DNA from 3 places in the Paenibacillus sp. NPDC056722 genome. Region 3 is predicted to be linked to each of the others. Evidence: riboswitches for the same ligand, from Rfam matches in the RefSeq annotation. Region 3 holds a riboswitch; each other region holds the start of a gene.
What was found. Region 3 has a riboswitch for cyclic di-GMP ahead of ACFRAM_RS19515 (glycosyl hydrolase). Riboswitches for the same ligand answer to the same signal wherever they lie in the genome.

Region 1 (4,848 bases), on a different contig from region 3:
TTGTTATCGGCATCATTCTGGTCGTCCTGCTTGCAACCCTGACTTACCCTCTTTCCCGCTTTGTTGAGAGAACGCTTACATCGTCGTTCGATGACATCTCCAACGTAACGCATACGATCTCTAAGGGAGACTTTACGCATAGAGCCGACGAGAATGGCTCCATGGGTGATATCAGCCGCTCCTTTAATACGATGATCGACAAATTGAAGACCATTTTGACCGACGCCTCACAGATCACCCGTCAGGTTATGGATGCAAGCCGCGGCATCGAAGACAAGAATCAGAATCTGAAGATCGTCATGTCCCAGGTGGCGACCTCTTCTAATGAGCTGGCTCAAGGTGCCAACGAAATTTCGAGTGATATTGCCGGTATGATTGATTCTATTAAAGATATTGAGACTAAGGTCTCCAATTACGCACATTCAACCAAAGAAATGAACAAGAAATCTATACATACGCTAGAATTGGTGGAGCAAGGTCGCCAATCGGTGGATACCCAGGCAGAAGGCATGCGTAAGAATATCGAAGCTACACAAAAAGTGGCCGATACCATTGATGCCCTTTCCCATAATGCTCGCGGTATCACCATGATTACGAAAACCATCACCGAAATTGCTGAACAGACCAACCTGTTATCTCTGAACGCTTCCATCGAAGCTGCCCGTGCCGGAGAACATGGCCGTGGATTTGCTGTGGTAGCTCAGGAAGTACGCAAACTGGCAGAGGAATCAACCGCCTCGACCAAAGAGGTCTTCGGCCTCGTACGTAGCATTGAAAGTGACATTAAGGAAGCCATTGCGAACATCACCATCAATGAAGAAGTCGTTCAGGTACAGAATGAAATGATCATTCAAACTGCACAGATTTTCGGGCAAATTGTCCAAAGTGTACAGTACATTACCGAGCAAATCGCCGCCTTCTCTTCGGAAAGCGACCTGATGCTGGACAGTGCTCTGAAGATCTCCTCTGCGATTGAGAATATTTCAGCAATTACCGAGCAGACAGCAGCCAGCACCGAGGAAGTCTCTGCATCGATGAGTGAGCAGATCAATGCCCTCCAATCCGTTGCGGATGAGTCTGAAAAAATGACGTCAGCCGTCTTTCAGCTACAAAAAACGATTCATATTTTTAAATTTTAGAACTTGTCATAAAATTTTTATTTTTGTTCCTTTTAACACAAAACAGCCGTATAAGTTCAAACTTTTACGGCTGTTTTGTAACTTATGAAACGTTTGCATTATATCACTTTCAGACCTTTCTAGAAGTTCGTACCCACAAATAAAATTTATCCTCTCCCCTTTCAAACACCCTACTTTTAACCCACTTCCCTCCTGTGCAGTCCAAAAGAAATTGAGCACTTGGATTCATTGCCTTTCATGAAATACATCATCGTAAATTTAACTCCAACTAATTTCTTCAATTAATATCTAATCTTGTCCATTCAGCTGTTTTCATCTAATTTGCATTTTTACACCAATCCCTTTAATACAATCTTGCTTTTTCTCTGAATGATATGCATATTTCAGGCCTATTTTGTAACCGCATTCCATTTTGCAATGCACCCTTGGATACATTTTAAATTAAAACTAAATTCCTACTTTATTTCATATTTTTCGTCAAATTCCGAGTTCGTTTGTGTAAAATATATTGACAAAGACGAGCTAGGAATATAATGTAAAGGAAAATTATTCTTATAATTAGTTATAACATTTATATGGGCAAAATTCCTGAAAAGGAATGACGCAAAGCCATGGATCTACAGCCTCATTTTTTTGGGGGCCATGACTGCCAGGTTGCAGAGAAAACCAGGAGGATCGACTTAATTTCGCGGTCTGATTGGCGGTTTTTTGCTTCCAACCTGTGCTCCATTAATCGAGCACAGGTTTTGTTGTTTCTTTGTACCTGTTTGTATCGTTCTAAACATTTGGCATTACCAGAACGATAATATATTTATCTTTTACTTAACCCAATTCATTTACTTGAGAGGTGTTTTTTTTGAAGACAGTCGCAGATTATATGGCGGAGGCACTACGTAACCTCGGAGTAACCCATTCATTTGGTATCATTGGTAAATCCATTTGCCCCTTAGTTCTAAAGATGGTGGATTACGGTATTGAGTTTATTCCCGGAAGACATGAATCCAGTTCCGGCTTTGAAGCCGCAGGCTATGCCCTTAAGACTGGCGGACTAGGCGTTGCTTTCGGGACATCCGGTCCCGGAGGAACGAATCTGCTTACTGCAGCGGCCCATGCCAAGGCGAATAACATTCCGGTGTTATTTATTACAGGGCATCAATCTATAAAAGAACTAGGTATTCCGCAATGTCAGGATTCTTCCTCATATCTGGCTGATCTTGCCGATATGTTTAAACCCGCTACCCTGTTCAGTAAGCTTGTAGAACGTGGCGATAACTTAAGCACCATTTTCAATCATGCTATCTCAATTGCTCTGAGCGGTAACCGTGGTCCCGTTCATCTTTGCTTGCCATTCGACGTTCAGACTGAACTTCTGGAAGAATTCCCGGTAGTTTATCCAGAGCGTGAAACGCTCGTTAGCATCTCCAATTATGACCGTGTAATCAACGCTATTAACAATGCTGAGAACCCACTGATTATTGCCGGTAAAGGTGTTAACCGTTCCGGGGCTCACAAAGAGCTGATCGAACTGGCTGAAACATTCAACATCCCTGTCGTGACTTCTCCTGGCGGCAAAGGTGCTATTCCTTGGGATCACCCGCTGTATCACGGTCCTGTCGGTGTCGGCGGATGTACACATGGCGATGACATGCTGAATCGTAGTGATTTGTATATCGTGCTGGGCTCCCGTCTGAGCGATATGACCATCTGTAATCTAAAACGCGAGAATCATCCAGAGACATTAATTCAGTTCGATAGTGACCCAACGTTTGTAGGCAAGATTCTGACCTCCAAAACTATACCGGTCACCGGGGATCTGCGTGATAATCTTGTGTATTATCTTGAACACCTGGATAGAGATTCTGTGACCAAACATAATACTCCAAGCTTTAACTATCGGGAAGAACTGCCTGAGCTTCCAGGCCTGTCCCTGGCTTCAGTTATGAGCGTGATGAGTGACTTTATTCCATACAACAACACTCTATTCGTGGATGATGGAAGCCATGGCTTTAATGCCGTTAAATGGTATAACGTTAAAAAACCGGGCAGTTTTGTATTCGATGCCTATTTTGCCTGCATGGGTAATGCAATTGGCATGGCTATCGGCGCCAAGGTTGCATCACCGGATGAAACGATCTTCTGTGTGACTGGCGATGGATGCTTTATGATGCTGGGTGCAGAGATTAATACAGCAGTATGTAAGGATATCCCGGTTATTTTTATCGTTGTAAACAACATGCAGCTGGATATGGCGCTTAAGGGCATGGAGAAGACCACAGGCCGTATCGACGGAACCCTATTCGAAGTCCCAATGGACGCTGTGAAGTTCGGCGAATCGCTTGGAGCAACCGGATATCGCTGTGAAACTTTGGATCAATTCTCCGCTGCGATCGCAGATGCGGTAGCTTTGAACAAGGTCGCGGTAATCGAACTGTTGACAGACCGTGACGAAGTACCACCTACTGCACACCGTGTAGTGAATCTTTAATCAGGGGGCCAATTTATGAGCGACAATTTGAACAAAAATATCAATAGTGGTCTCAACCACTTTGCTAACTTATCTGGGGAGTATGGTGCCAAAGCTTTGGCACCTATTAAAGACCATTTTCCAGATCTGGCTGAATACATTATGGGCGCCGCCTACGGTGACATTTTCCAGCGCAACACGATCGGTGATGACTGGAAAGAAGTTGCCGTGATCTCCGCCTTGATTGCGATGGGACAATACGAACAACTAGGCGTTCATTATGTTATGGCGCTAAGTGTAGGTGTCACTGAGGAACAGCTTAAAGGTGTTCTGCTTCATTTGGTGCCTGCTCTAGGAGCTCCGCGAGTAATCAGTGCCTTTAACGTGTTGCTCGAAGTTTTAGAAGAAGTGAAGTAACATCTGTATAATTCAAAAATTTACATTTTTCGACTTTCTCATTGTAATTCTATCAATCATATGCTATTAATATAGTTAAATTATCCCAAAAATAAGTATATTATCGATTGCCGAAAATAGGGAATCAAAGTTTTTGGATAAAACTAATTTATAGGAGCGATGAAGGAATGGGTAAATTTATTTTGAAGACAGATTCGGTTAAAAAGATTATCAATGTCGAATTGGATGGCACGTTCTCTGAAGAGGATGGCATCAAATCCATTCAAGCTTATCAGCAAACCATTAACCCGATCACTCCAGCAGACTATGAGCTACACTTTGATTGCAGAAAGCTTAACGTTACCGCTCCTAATGTCGTACCTCTGCTGGAAGGATGCTTCATCATGATCAAGAAGGACGGCTTTGCCAAAGTACTCCTAACCCTTGAGAACAACCCAATTCTTAAAATGCAATTGGCTCGTCTGGGCCGCAAATCTGGTCTGGATAACCTGGAAATCATCTCTACAGTTACTGCATAAGACATAACTTCATATTACAGCCTGTATCTTACCTGCTCATGCAACGATCCATCAGCTCATCACTAATAAGGGGGCAATTCAATGGCCGGCATACGCATCAGAGACATCGCTATTTATCATCCGAGTAACAAAATCGGTAATGATTTCTACATCAAACATTTTGACGATAGAGGAATAGAGATTCGTGGACTTCTGGCGGCATTGGGTCGTGAAACCCGCTACAGTATTGATAATGAGGACGAGAATGCACTGACTATGGGATTTGAGGCGGCCAGCAATGTGCTGGAGCAAGCGGGACTTGCTGGTGAAG
Region 2 (4,848 bases), on a different contig from region 3:
TGGGAAGGCCGCATCTCCGTGCATCAGCACAGCTATCGCCTTGTTCGTGTCGAGCTTCGGCAGGCCTGTTGTGCCCCGCTCCTCCTGAGCTGCACGAGCGAATCCTTCAACGACAGGATTAACAAACTCCAGGTGGCTCGGATTGTTCGCCAGTGTCAGCCTAGTGCGGACGGTTTCGCCCTCACGTACAGCGCGGTCAGCACCCAAGTGATACTTCACGTCCCCGGTCCAGCCGTAGTTAATGCCCATGGATCCTTCCGAAGGGAATAGCTCCTTGTTCGGTGAATGATGGAACTCAGAGAAAATGATGTCGTAAGGTTTGCCAAGGATATGAGCCAGTACATTAAGACGTCCACGGTGGGCCATGCCCATCAGGATATGCTCAGCACCTTCATGTGCGGCTGCGCGTACGATTTCGTCCAGCATTGGCACCAGGGCATCGTTGCCCTCGAGGCTGAAACGCTTTTGGCCTACGAAAGTCTTGTGCAGGAACGTCTCAAACTGCTCCACTTGAATCAACCGACTCAGCAATTCCTTGCGTTCAGCGGTATTCAGTGGCGCAGGTGAGTTAACGGATTCTGCCTGGCTGTTCAACCAGCGAAGTTCCTGTTCATCATGCACATGACCAAATTCGTAGGCGATAGTTTGTGTATAGGCTTGGCGCATCCGGTGAACGGCGTCCCAAGCGGTTTGAATATTATCCGGGACATTCTCCCAAATCAGCGAAGCAGGGAGGGCCATGAGATCCTCACGCGTCAGTTCATATGTTTCGTGATTCAGCCATTTTATCATAGGGTTGTGATCCCGCTCCAGCGGGTCAATATTGGCGGCCAAATGGCCATATATACGAATGTTAGCGATCAGCTTGGAGGCTTTGACAGCCTTACGAAGCCAAACGGCATCTCCCGAAACGATCGGCTGCGGAGCTGGTTCGGCATCCGGCGCCAGGGGAGGCGGGCCATAAACAGTAAAGAGTTCACGGTAATTATTTTCAACTGAGGAGGGGTCTTTCACAAACTGCTCATACTTCTCTTGAATGTAGCCCAGATTGGGACCGTAATATTTGCTCCAAACAGATTCATTGTAGGGCTCTTTGGCTGCCATGAATACATCCTCCTAACGGATGAACTCCAAACGCAGGGCGCTGGTATGGGCCTTGTTCGGAGCTGTGATGGTTGCGTTTTCATTTCCTTTCTATTGTGCTACTTTCGGTGATCTTAATCAATTCATACTTTCGTCCAATCCAATCGCAAAACGGTATGGTTCACCCTGGTTATTGATGCCATAGCGCCATAAGTAGATTACCCCAAGAGGACGGAACTATTAAAATGATTCAATAGACCCTGATTTGACAGGAAAAGCTGTTTAGAGGATTTGAAGTTTGGTTAATAACTTTATATAGTTCGTTTGAATTAGTAGAATTATTCATAAATTAAAAATTTTACATCTCATACAGATGGTTTCAAGTTGGACAGGTATTAGTCAAAAAGAGCTAAACTTTTTACATTTGTCTCCTTAGAAGTTTCCAGAAAACGACACACTTTTCCGATTATTTCTTGTATAATGTTATTGCAGCAAGGTTTTTAATAATAATTTCTAGCCAGATCCTTTCATGTGAAGGATCCAGTAAAGGGTAAACCTGTTGAAAGACAGGGGCACAAAGTCTCGGGTCTAAGGTAGAAATACTAAGACGGCCGGACTGCCTGGGGACGCGAAATCTTAGGAGGAGATTTTTTGGATAAGTCCAACCAGGGGAACAACGGAGAACTGCAGACAGTCGATCTGGATTTAGAATGGGTATATTTGCTGCTGAGTGCCAAGAAGGCGGGCATCAAGGCGGAGGAGATTCGCCGTTTCTTTAATGAGAAGGCGTTGAAGGCTATTTAGCAGCTTGAATCATAACAGGATACATATAGAGAAGGGCACAGCATATGCTGTGCCCTTCTCTATATGATGGGGTGCCCGAGGTGTTGAAGCGCTCAGGGCTGAAATTATTAATCCTTTTGTTCAAGACGCCATTTTTGATAATCCAGAAATTCCTTGAACTCCCGCTTGCTGATGCCGGAGCTCATTGCCTCTTGCACGAGCCGGAACCATTCCGAATCCAGCGGCGTCTCTTCAGTGTCGGAGAGATCTCCATATAGCAACACGTGAATAGATACTTGGAGCGCATCGGCAATTTTTTCAATGAATTGGATAGAGGGGTTGGATTGGATATTTCTCTCAACATTACTCAGGTACGACTTGGCTACATCCGCCTTGTCCGCAAGCTCGGATAAGGATAAGCCCTTCTCTACCCGGAGTTCATGGATGCGCCCTCCCATATTATCAGGCACGATGACAACGCCCCTCCGTACTTTTTGTATAAGTATAACAAATTTCCTGGAAACGGACAAAGATACATTGCTGTTCAGAGGAGAAAGAGGGAGGGGACTGGTGCAAAAAACCGGCATGTCCCAGCCCGGTTAAAGGTCTAAGAGATGCCGGTAGTTTTTAGAAGAACAGGCTTATTTAAATTCGCCAGCGCCTTGCTTAGCATTGAAGGTCAAGGTTACGGCTACGCTGTCTCCTTGGAAGATGTTTTGATCCTGGCCGTTTTCAACGAACTCAAAGGCTAGCTTGAGCGTCTTAGATTGGGCAGCGGAGATGCCTCCTGGGAAGGCGTTAGCTACCAGATCATAGCCTGGATTGTTCTGCAAATCTTTGAGTGTTGCTTCGCCAACGACATGGCCAGTAATCGGGCCGCTAGTATAGCTGCTATCAAGCAGTTTTACTTTAAAGTGTGCGCCCAGATCCTCTGAGCCATTATTAGTGTTAGCATCCGTAACATTATACGTTGTAGCCAGCTTCAATTCCTTAATGTCGAGCGTGCCGTTGTTCTGTAGAGTGAAGCTGCGGACAGCGATGTCGCCTGGCTTCAGATTGCTCAGGTTTACGTTTTGCTCAGGATTAGTATTCAGGTCCAGCGTGCCAGCGGCGAAAGTTGCTGTGCTTTCTGCTGTATCGCTGAAGTAAGCGAAGGTACCTCCCCCGATTAAAGACAATCCCAAAGCCGCTGATGCCACACCAAGACCCAATGTTTTTTTGATACCCATGATTAAATTCCTCCTCTTATATGGTTAATAAAATGGTAGAAGAAATAATGGTAGAAGAAATAGCTGCTGAATTTAGACCGGACGGCTTACTTATATTCGCCAGCACCTTGTTTAGCTTCGAAGGTCCAATTCAATTTCAGGCTGTCGCCCTGGTAGTAGTTCTGCGGCTGGAAGTTGTCGACAAAGGCAAACTGAACGGACAGCTTATCTAGAGTTCCTGCTTTGATCCCTGATTTTTCGCCGAACACTGAACCAAGAATGCCTGCTTTTACAAGGTCTGGTGACAGACTTTCCAGTTCAGACAATTTTTTAACCAGGACCGGAGAAGATATCTTGTCTTTATTAACTAGGAAGGTAACTACAATGTCATCTTTCAAGTTATGAGTTCCATTGTCATTGTTCACGTCTATAACCTGAGCTGCCGTCTTCAGCAGTACTTGGGAAATATCAAGTGAGCCGCTATTCTTCAGCTGGAAATCTCTGGTGATAATATCACCTGGTTTGAGATTGTTGAGATCCACGATCACAGAGGGATCAGAATCCAAGCTCAATGTTCCGTTGTTAAAAGAAGCTGTACTCTGCGCGGTATCGCTGAAATATGCGAAGGTACCTCCGCCGACCAAAGTCAATCCAAGCGCTGCTGAGACAACGCCCAGCCCCAGTGTTTTTTTAATATTCATTGATTCATCCCTCTCTCAATCTTTTTTTTGTTTCTGACTTTACGTCATGTATATTGTTGCTCCACGTTTCGTAAACGGGAGATTACAATCCTATTAATGTAAGGTATCTGGCAGCGGCTCAGCAGCGGCAGATGAATTATTCTTCTTCTCCAGAGCGCTGATGGCTTTCCAGGTACTGTACAGCGCGTACATCAGGAGCAGAATTCCTGGCACGATCATTAGCAGCACGCTGCCCGCCTTAGAAACTGCGAAGTTCATGGCATAACCAACATAAGGAACGGTAAAGCCGGTATACTCTCCGATCACATTGGTCGAGCTGACCGGGGACATGTCAGCGGCGTTATTGTTGTCGCCTTTGGTTGTATAGCTGGCCTCGCCGATGGCACTGTTCATGCTGACATCCACGATACGGTGGGTGATCAGAATGTTTTCTGGATTCATGAAGGTGATGACATCGCCTTTCTGGAAGCGGGTCATGTCACCACCGGGTTTGAGCGCAATGATGGAGCCAGTATGGATCCCGGGTTCCATGGAACCCGATAGAACCGTCTTGATTTGGTAACCGAAGAAGGCAGGCTCGCCGCCGGAGGCTTTGGAGACTACAACTGCTACGACTACCACCAGGAACACGATAAGCATCAGGGTGGTTATCGTGTTGCCAATGATTTTTTTGATAAGCATTTCTTAATCGCCGCCTTTAATGGAATCTGGTTCTGGAGAAGCAGAGGGTGCTGGAGTTGCCGCAGGGGTCGGGCTCGTTACAGGCAGAGTTGTTGCCGAAGGTGACGGCTCTGCAGACGGCTGTGCGCTTGGCGTTTCCCCCGGTGTGGTGACAGGGGCTGGCTCTCCGTCCAGAGAATCTACAGGCTTGGCGGGCTCAGCAGTGACAGTTGGCACTGGAGAGGCCGATGCCACTGGTTCGTCTGTCCCGTTGTTCGTGCCATCAGGATCGGGGGCCCCGGCCGGAGGCGTTTCCGGCTTAGGTGCATCCTTATCCGGCTTGCCTGCTTTTTCCTTGGCTTTCTCGGCAGCTTCTTCCTGCTGCTTCTTCTCCTGTGCTTGGCGTTCTTCTT
Region 3 (4,848 bases):
GGCTACCGATCGGCTGAAAATAATCTTCATTGCTGTTACCCTTTAAACGCGTAATGTCTAGATAACGTAATTCTCAGTTCCTCACGCGCCTATGAACAATGCGCTAGCCGGAACCGTTTCTTTCACCTGACTAGGACTCCCCCACATCAGGCGAACCCGAGCATCGCCCAGATTCTCGTAATACTCCACTTTAATATCGTACAGCTGCCCGGCGTTCAAGGCGATGTTGCCCTGATGCTCAGCTCCGCTCTGATTATTCCAGCTGTCAATGACCGCTTGCCCGTTGATCCATACCCGAATGCCATCATCGGATTCGGTGTAGATCTGGTAATCTTCGCTATACAGCGGTTTGATCTTCCCTGTCCAGCGGATAGAGAAATTATCAACGCCGAGCAGGGCTGTATCTGGTGAACCCTGCCGCCAATTATTATCAATTACTGCATCATCCCGGGTAAGAACTGGTGCACCGGAAAGCTGCATATTATTGAAGTATTCTCCCGTTAACCCATTAGCCGTCTTATGCGTCCCCCCCGTTCCAGCATTCCCTGTAGGGACGTTCGCAGCAGGAGGCTTCGGTGTGTTCGATGGCATAGCTGTTGGTGCAGGTGGAGGTGGCGTAGGTGCCGGCACCGCTCCAGCCGCAATCTTGTCTCTCGTTACTGTGTAACTATTGTTCATAAAACCTTTAATATCGTCGGTGTGGTTATTATCGTATAGCATTTTTCCCCAGGTCATCATAAAGGTCCATTTGCTCTGGGTCTCTCTCAGCTTGGCTACGTCTGGCATTTCCCCGTTCTCTCCGATACCGATCGGCTTCCCGGCCGCCAGCGCCAGCAGACTATCGTAATGGCTTTGTTTATAATCGTTCTCATATATATCTGCAGCGAGAATGTCTACTTTATCCGCACCCGGATAGGTCAGGGCATACGGATCAGCCCACGCATTCGGGGCATTCGGACTCCATACCCAGAGCAGATTATTCAATTTATGAACGTTAACAAAACGGTCATACATAATATTCCAAAGTGCAGCGAAATTATTTTTCTTCCCCCACCAGAACCAGTCTCCGTTCATTTCGTGATATGGGCGCCATAATACGGGCACTCCTGCATCACGCAAGCTTTTCAAAGGTACAGCCACTTTATCCAGTTCGGCAATCAGGTTGTTGTACTGTACCGTCCCTGGTGTAACGTACTTGTTGAATTCCGCTTGGCTGAGACTTCTGGAGACATTGGACCAATCATAGCTGGTTCCCGGCAGGTTGGCATGGAAGGTCATGGCGACTACTCCGCCGCTTTTGTTCCAGTTGATGGCGCTGTTCACTACATTCTGGCGATACCAGGCAACCTGACTCTCATTCTGGCCACTGATGGCCCCCATCTCGTAACCGTGCAGTGCGGCATATTTACCGGTGGTGTCTTGCAGCTTAAGATTGAACTCGTCGGGACTCTCCAGGTAGTCATGCTGCCCTGCAATAATTCCTTTTCCAGATAAAGAGTACATATAATTAAGCAACTTTACAGCTTCAGGCGAGGCAGCGGGATTAACCGGAGTACCGGAGCTTGCAGCTCCTGCCGCAGACGGGACGATTCCCATTCCAAGGGGAAGGGCTGTCAAAAACAGAACAAGGGACAGGAGGGCGCGCAACAAACGATACTTACGGTAAGCTTTCAACATACATCTCCCTTTCGGTAGCCAGGCTGCCATTCTTGCGAAAGGCCCTGTGGCTTTGCGTCCCTACCTTTCGATAGGTTTGCCTTTTGTCGAATTAGAGGGTTTATTCCTCTTACCGTAAATATCGACGCTATTTAATTATTTTTTAGTGCATTTATGAAAAAAATATCATTTTTGAGTCTTTATACCTGTTTTGTAAACTTCGCATTTGGTTAAATAGATAGTTTGTTCTATTAAATTTCCTGACATTGGAATCCGGTCCTAGGAGATAAACTGATGCAGCCCAATATCTTCCCAATTCAGGGTGATACGGATATTATCTTCCTCCACCAGTTCAGAGCCTGTCTGCACTTCAATAAACTCCACATCCGTCAAAGCCAGGATGGCATGCTTGGTGCCCTCCGGAATACGGACCACATCGCCAGCCTTCACGTTGTGCATTTTCTCATTCAGCACAATGCTGGCTTCCCCACTGATAATGGTCCAGATCTCACTGCGTTTGCGATGCAACTGGTAGCTGATATTCTTGCCCTGTGAGATGCAAATCCGTTTGGTCAGCACCTCATTGCCCTCTTCATATTTCACATAATCAATGACACGATAATGGCCCCAGCGGCGCTCCTCGTACATCGGGCGCTGATCAAACGACTTCAGCACCTCCTTGATCCGTGGGCTTTCCGCCTTATGGGTTACGAGAATACCGTCAGGACTGGCAGCGATAATTAGATCTTTCGCCCCAATGACTGTTATAGGAATATCCAGTTCATTCACGAGGCAGGTGCCTTCCGAATCAGCTGTGACAACGCCTTTGCCAACATGATTACTGCTCATCTCTTCCGTCAATGTATTCCACGTGCCGAGGTCCTTCCAGAAGCCGTCATACGGCTGAACAACAATTCGCTCTTCCTTTTCTACCACTTCGTAGTCAAAGCTAATAGAAGACAGTAGCTTATACTGCTTCTGCAGTTCCTCATAGTTGAGAGGCAGCCCCTTGCGTTGCAGAATATCCAGCAGATACCCGAGACGGAAAGCAAACACACCACAGTTCCACAGCGCATTGCGGCTGATTAGCTCCTCGGCCTGAACGCGATCCGGCTTCTCCTGGAAATGGCTTACCTGCATAAAGCCGCTCACCGCAGGCTCATCGGAGGTCGGGATGATATACCCGTATTTCTCCGAAGCATGCTCAGGCACCACACCCATGAGCGCCAAATTTGCGCCGCTCTCCTCTATCGTTTGTTCAAGCTGGGCTACAGTTTCAAAGAAAGAAGCCTCAACATAAGGGTCCACTGGCAAAATAGCCACCGTCTCAGCAGGCGATACGCCAGCTACGGTATATAAATAAGCCGCCGTCAGCGCAATAGCCGGGAAGGTATCGCGGCGCTCAGGCTCAACAATAATCGGCACATGGCCTCCCAATTGGCTCTGGATCATTTCTACCTGCCCACGACCTGTAGCCAGATAAGATGAATCTGCGAGTCCAGTCTCTTCGAGCTGTCTCCACACCCGCTGCACCATCGATTCCGGCTCACCCTGCGGGCTTTCCAGTACCTTCAGAAATTGCTTCGAACGTGAATCATTAGACAATGGCCAGAGCCTCTTACCTGAACCGCCTGATAAAAGTACCAGTTTCATAAGTGAACCCTCCTCATTCGTATGGTAAACCGAAACCAATCCCATGCTTGCTGTATATGCGATATAGAAGGGCCAATTGGACCTCTACAAAGTAATCCCGGTAAAACAGACTCCAGCACATCAATCGCTTTAAGGCGGGTCTGCATGTTAAATCTCTTAACGCCAAGATCGGTCTAGTCCTTCCTTTCTCTCGCCTGTGTTTCATAAGCGATAAACAGAGAAAGTTCACAAGAAGTGTTAGGATAAACGTAATGGTGGGTAAAATAGATAGATAGATAGATAGATAGATAGATAGATAGATAGATAGATAGATAGATAGATAGATAGATAGATAGATAGATAGATAGTGATAACTCGGATGTTCTTGCTGGCGCTAATCGGATCAAGTGTCTTTTGGAACCACTTGCTGGCGCTATTCGGCCAAGTGTCTTTTGGAACCACTTACTGGCGCTAATCGGACCAAGTGTCTTTTGGAACCACTTGCTGGCGCTAATCGGACAACTTGTCATTTGGAACCACTTACTGGCGCTAATCGGACCAAGTGTCTTTTGGAACCACTTGCTGGCGCTAATCGGACAACTTGTCATTTGGAACCACTTGCTGGCGCTAATCGGACCAAGTTCCATTTGGTCGTACTTACTAACGTTATCAGACCCGTTTCATTTGGACGTTCTGGCTAGCTCTATTCAAACAAAGTTTCAGGCCAGCTCTCGTCGGGTGGATTGTTGATATTAACAAAAGTGGATCATGCTGATCAGTTACTCTCACTATTAAAATTCAAACAAAAGAGCAGGTGTGATTTTGGTGAACTTAGGGCTTTAGAGCACAACTCTACCTGCCCCCTCCCTTTCTCCGTCTTCTTAACCGTGAAAAAAGGTTCTCCCAAATAAGTGCATTTTTGTATCTTATATTTCTCAAAAATAGGTAAATAAGAGAATTAAGCGCATTATTGTACCTTATTTTTTAAAAAACCACTCTAAAAGGGGCATTATGGAATAATTAAGATACAAAATTGCCCTTAATTACCTCTAAACCTTAGCTACAGAATATTTAGAGTACAAAAATGCCGTTAATTACACTTCGGGAATTCTAATTAGAAATTGCCTGTACTTCCGTCACTCTTATTCTGGTCAGTTTGGGGCGAAAGTAACTGTCCCGTAGGGCCACGGAGTCAGTTCTGTTGGCTGGACTGGCGAGCACAGGAGCACAGGAAAGTTCTTACTATGTTAGCTAGTATGAGCTCTCCACCAGTGGTTGCTCCTATATCAGCTAATACGAGCTCCCACTACCGGTTCTCCTGTACTTCAGCTAATTCGAGCTCCCACTAGCGGTTCTCCTATATCAGCTAATACGAGCTCCCACTACCGGTTCTCCTATATCAGCTAATACGAGCTCCCACTACCGGTTCTCCTGTAATTCAGCTAGTATGAGCCTCACCAGTGTTTACCCTGCATCCGCCGATACGGGCGCCCACTAGAGTACCCCTATGCGTCAGCCTCATCGACTCTAGGACTGCACTAGCATAGCTAGTGCAGTCCC

Region 1: it holds a riboswitch for cyclic di-GMP, as region 3 does, so the genes downstream of both, ACFRAM_RS08770 (thiamine pyrophosphate-binding protein) here and ACFRAM_RS19515 (glycosyl hydrolase) in region 3, are expected to answer to the same signal.
Region 2: it holds a riboswitch for cyclic di-GMP, as region 3 does, so the genes downstream of both, ACFRAM_RS18475 (anti-repressor SinI family protein) here and ACFRAM_RS19515 (glycosyl hydrolase) in region 3, are expected to answer to the same signal.

Annotation. Positions count from the first base shown of each region.
Region 1 is NZ_JBHTYV010000003.1:44,029-48,876, forward strand. Features, by position in the region: gene ACFRAM_RS08765 (methyl-accepting chemotaxis protein) at 1-1,139, shown strand, start outside; cyclic di-GMP riboswitch class I at 1,708-1,801, shown strand; gene ACFRAM_RS08770 (thiamine pyrophosphate-binding protein) at 1,987-3,624, shown strand; gene ACFRAM_RS08775 (carboxymuconolactone decarboxylase family protein) at 3,640-4,020, shown strand; gene ACFRAM_RS08780 (hypothetical protein) at 4,188-4,538, shown strand; gene ACFRAM_RS08785 (3-oxoacyl-[acyl-carrier-protein] synthase III C-terminal domain-containing protein) at 4,620-4,848, shown strand, end outside.
Region 2 is NZ_JBHTYV010000007.1:183,204-188,051, forward strand. Features, by position in the region: gene ACFRAM_RS18470 (2-oxoglutarate dehydrogenase E1 component) at 1-1,104, opposite strand, end outside; cyclic di-GMP riboswitch class I at 1,623-1,707, shown strand; gene ACFRAM_RS18475 (anti-repressor SinI family protein) at 1,735-1,887, shown strand; gene ACFRAM_RS18480 (helix-turn-helix domain-containing protein) at 1,995-2,324, opposite strand; gene ACFRAM_RS18485 (TasA family protein) at 2,508-3,095, opposite strand; gene ACFRAM_RS18490 (TasA family protein) at 3,182-3,775, opposite strand; gene sipW (signal peptidase I SipW) at 3,869-4,456, opposite strand; gene ACFRAM_RS18500 (hypothetical protein) at 4,460-4,848, opposite strand, start outside.
Region 3 is NZ_JBHTYV010000008.1:130,610-135,457, forward strand. Features, by position in the region: gene ACFRAM_RS19515 (glycosyl hydrolase) at 82-1,677, opposite strand; cyclic di-GMP riboswitch class I at 1,688-1,768, opposite strand; gene ACFRAM_RS19520 (sugar phosphate nucleotidyltransferase) at 1,936-3,309, opposite strand; gene ACFRAM_RS19525 (hypothetical protein) at 3,703-4,038, shown strand.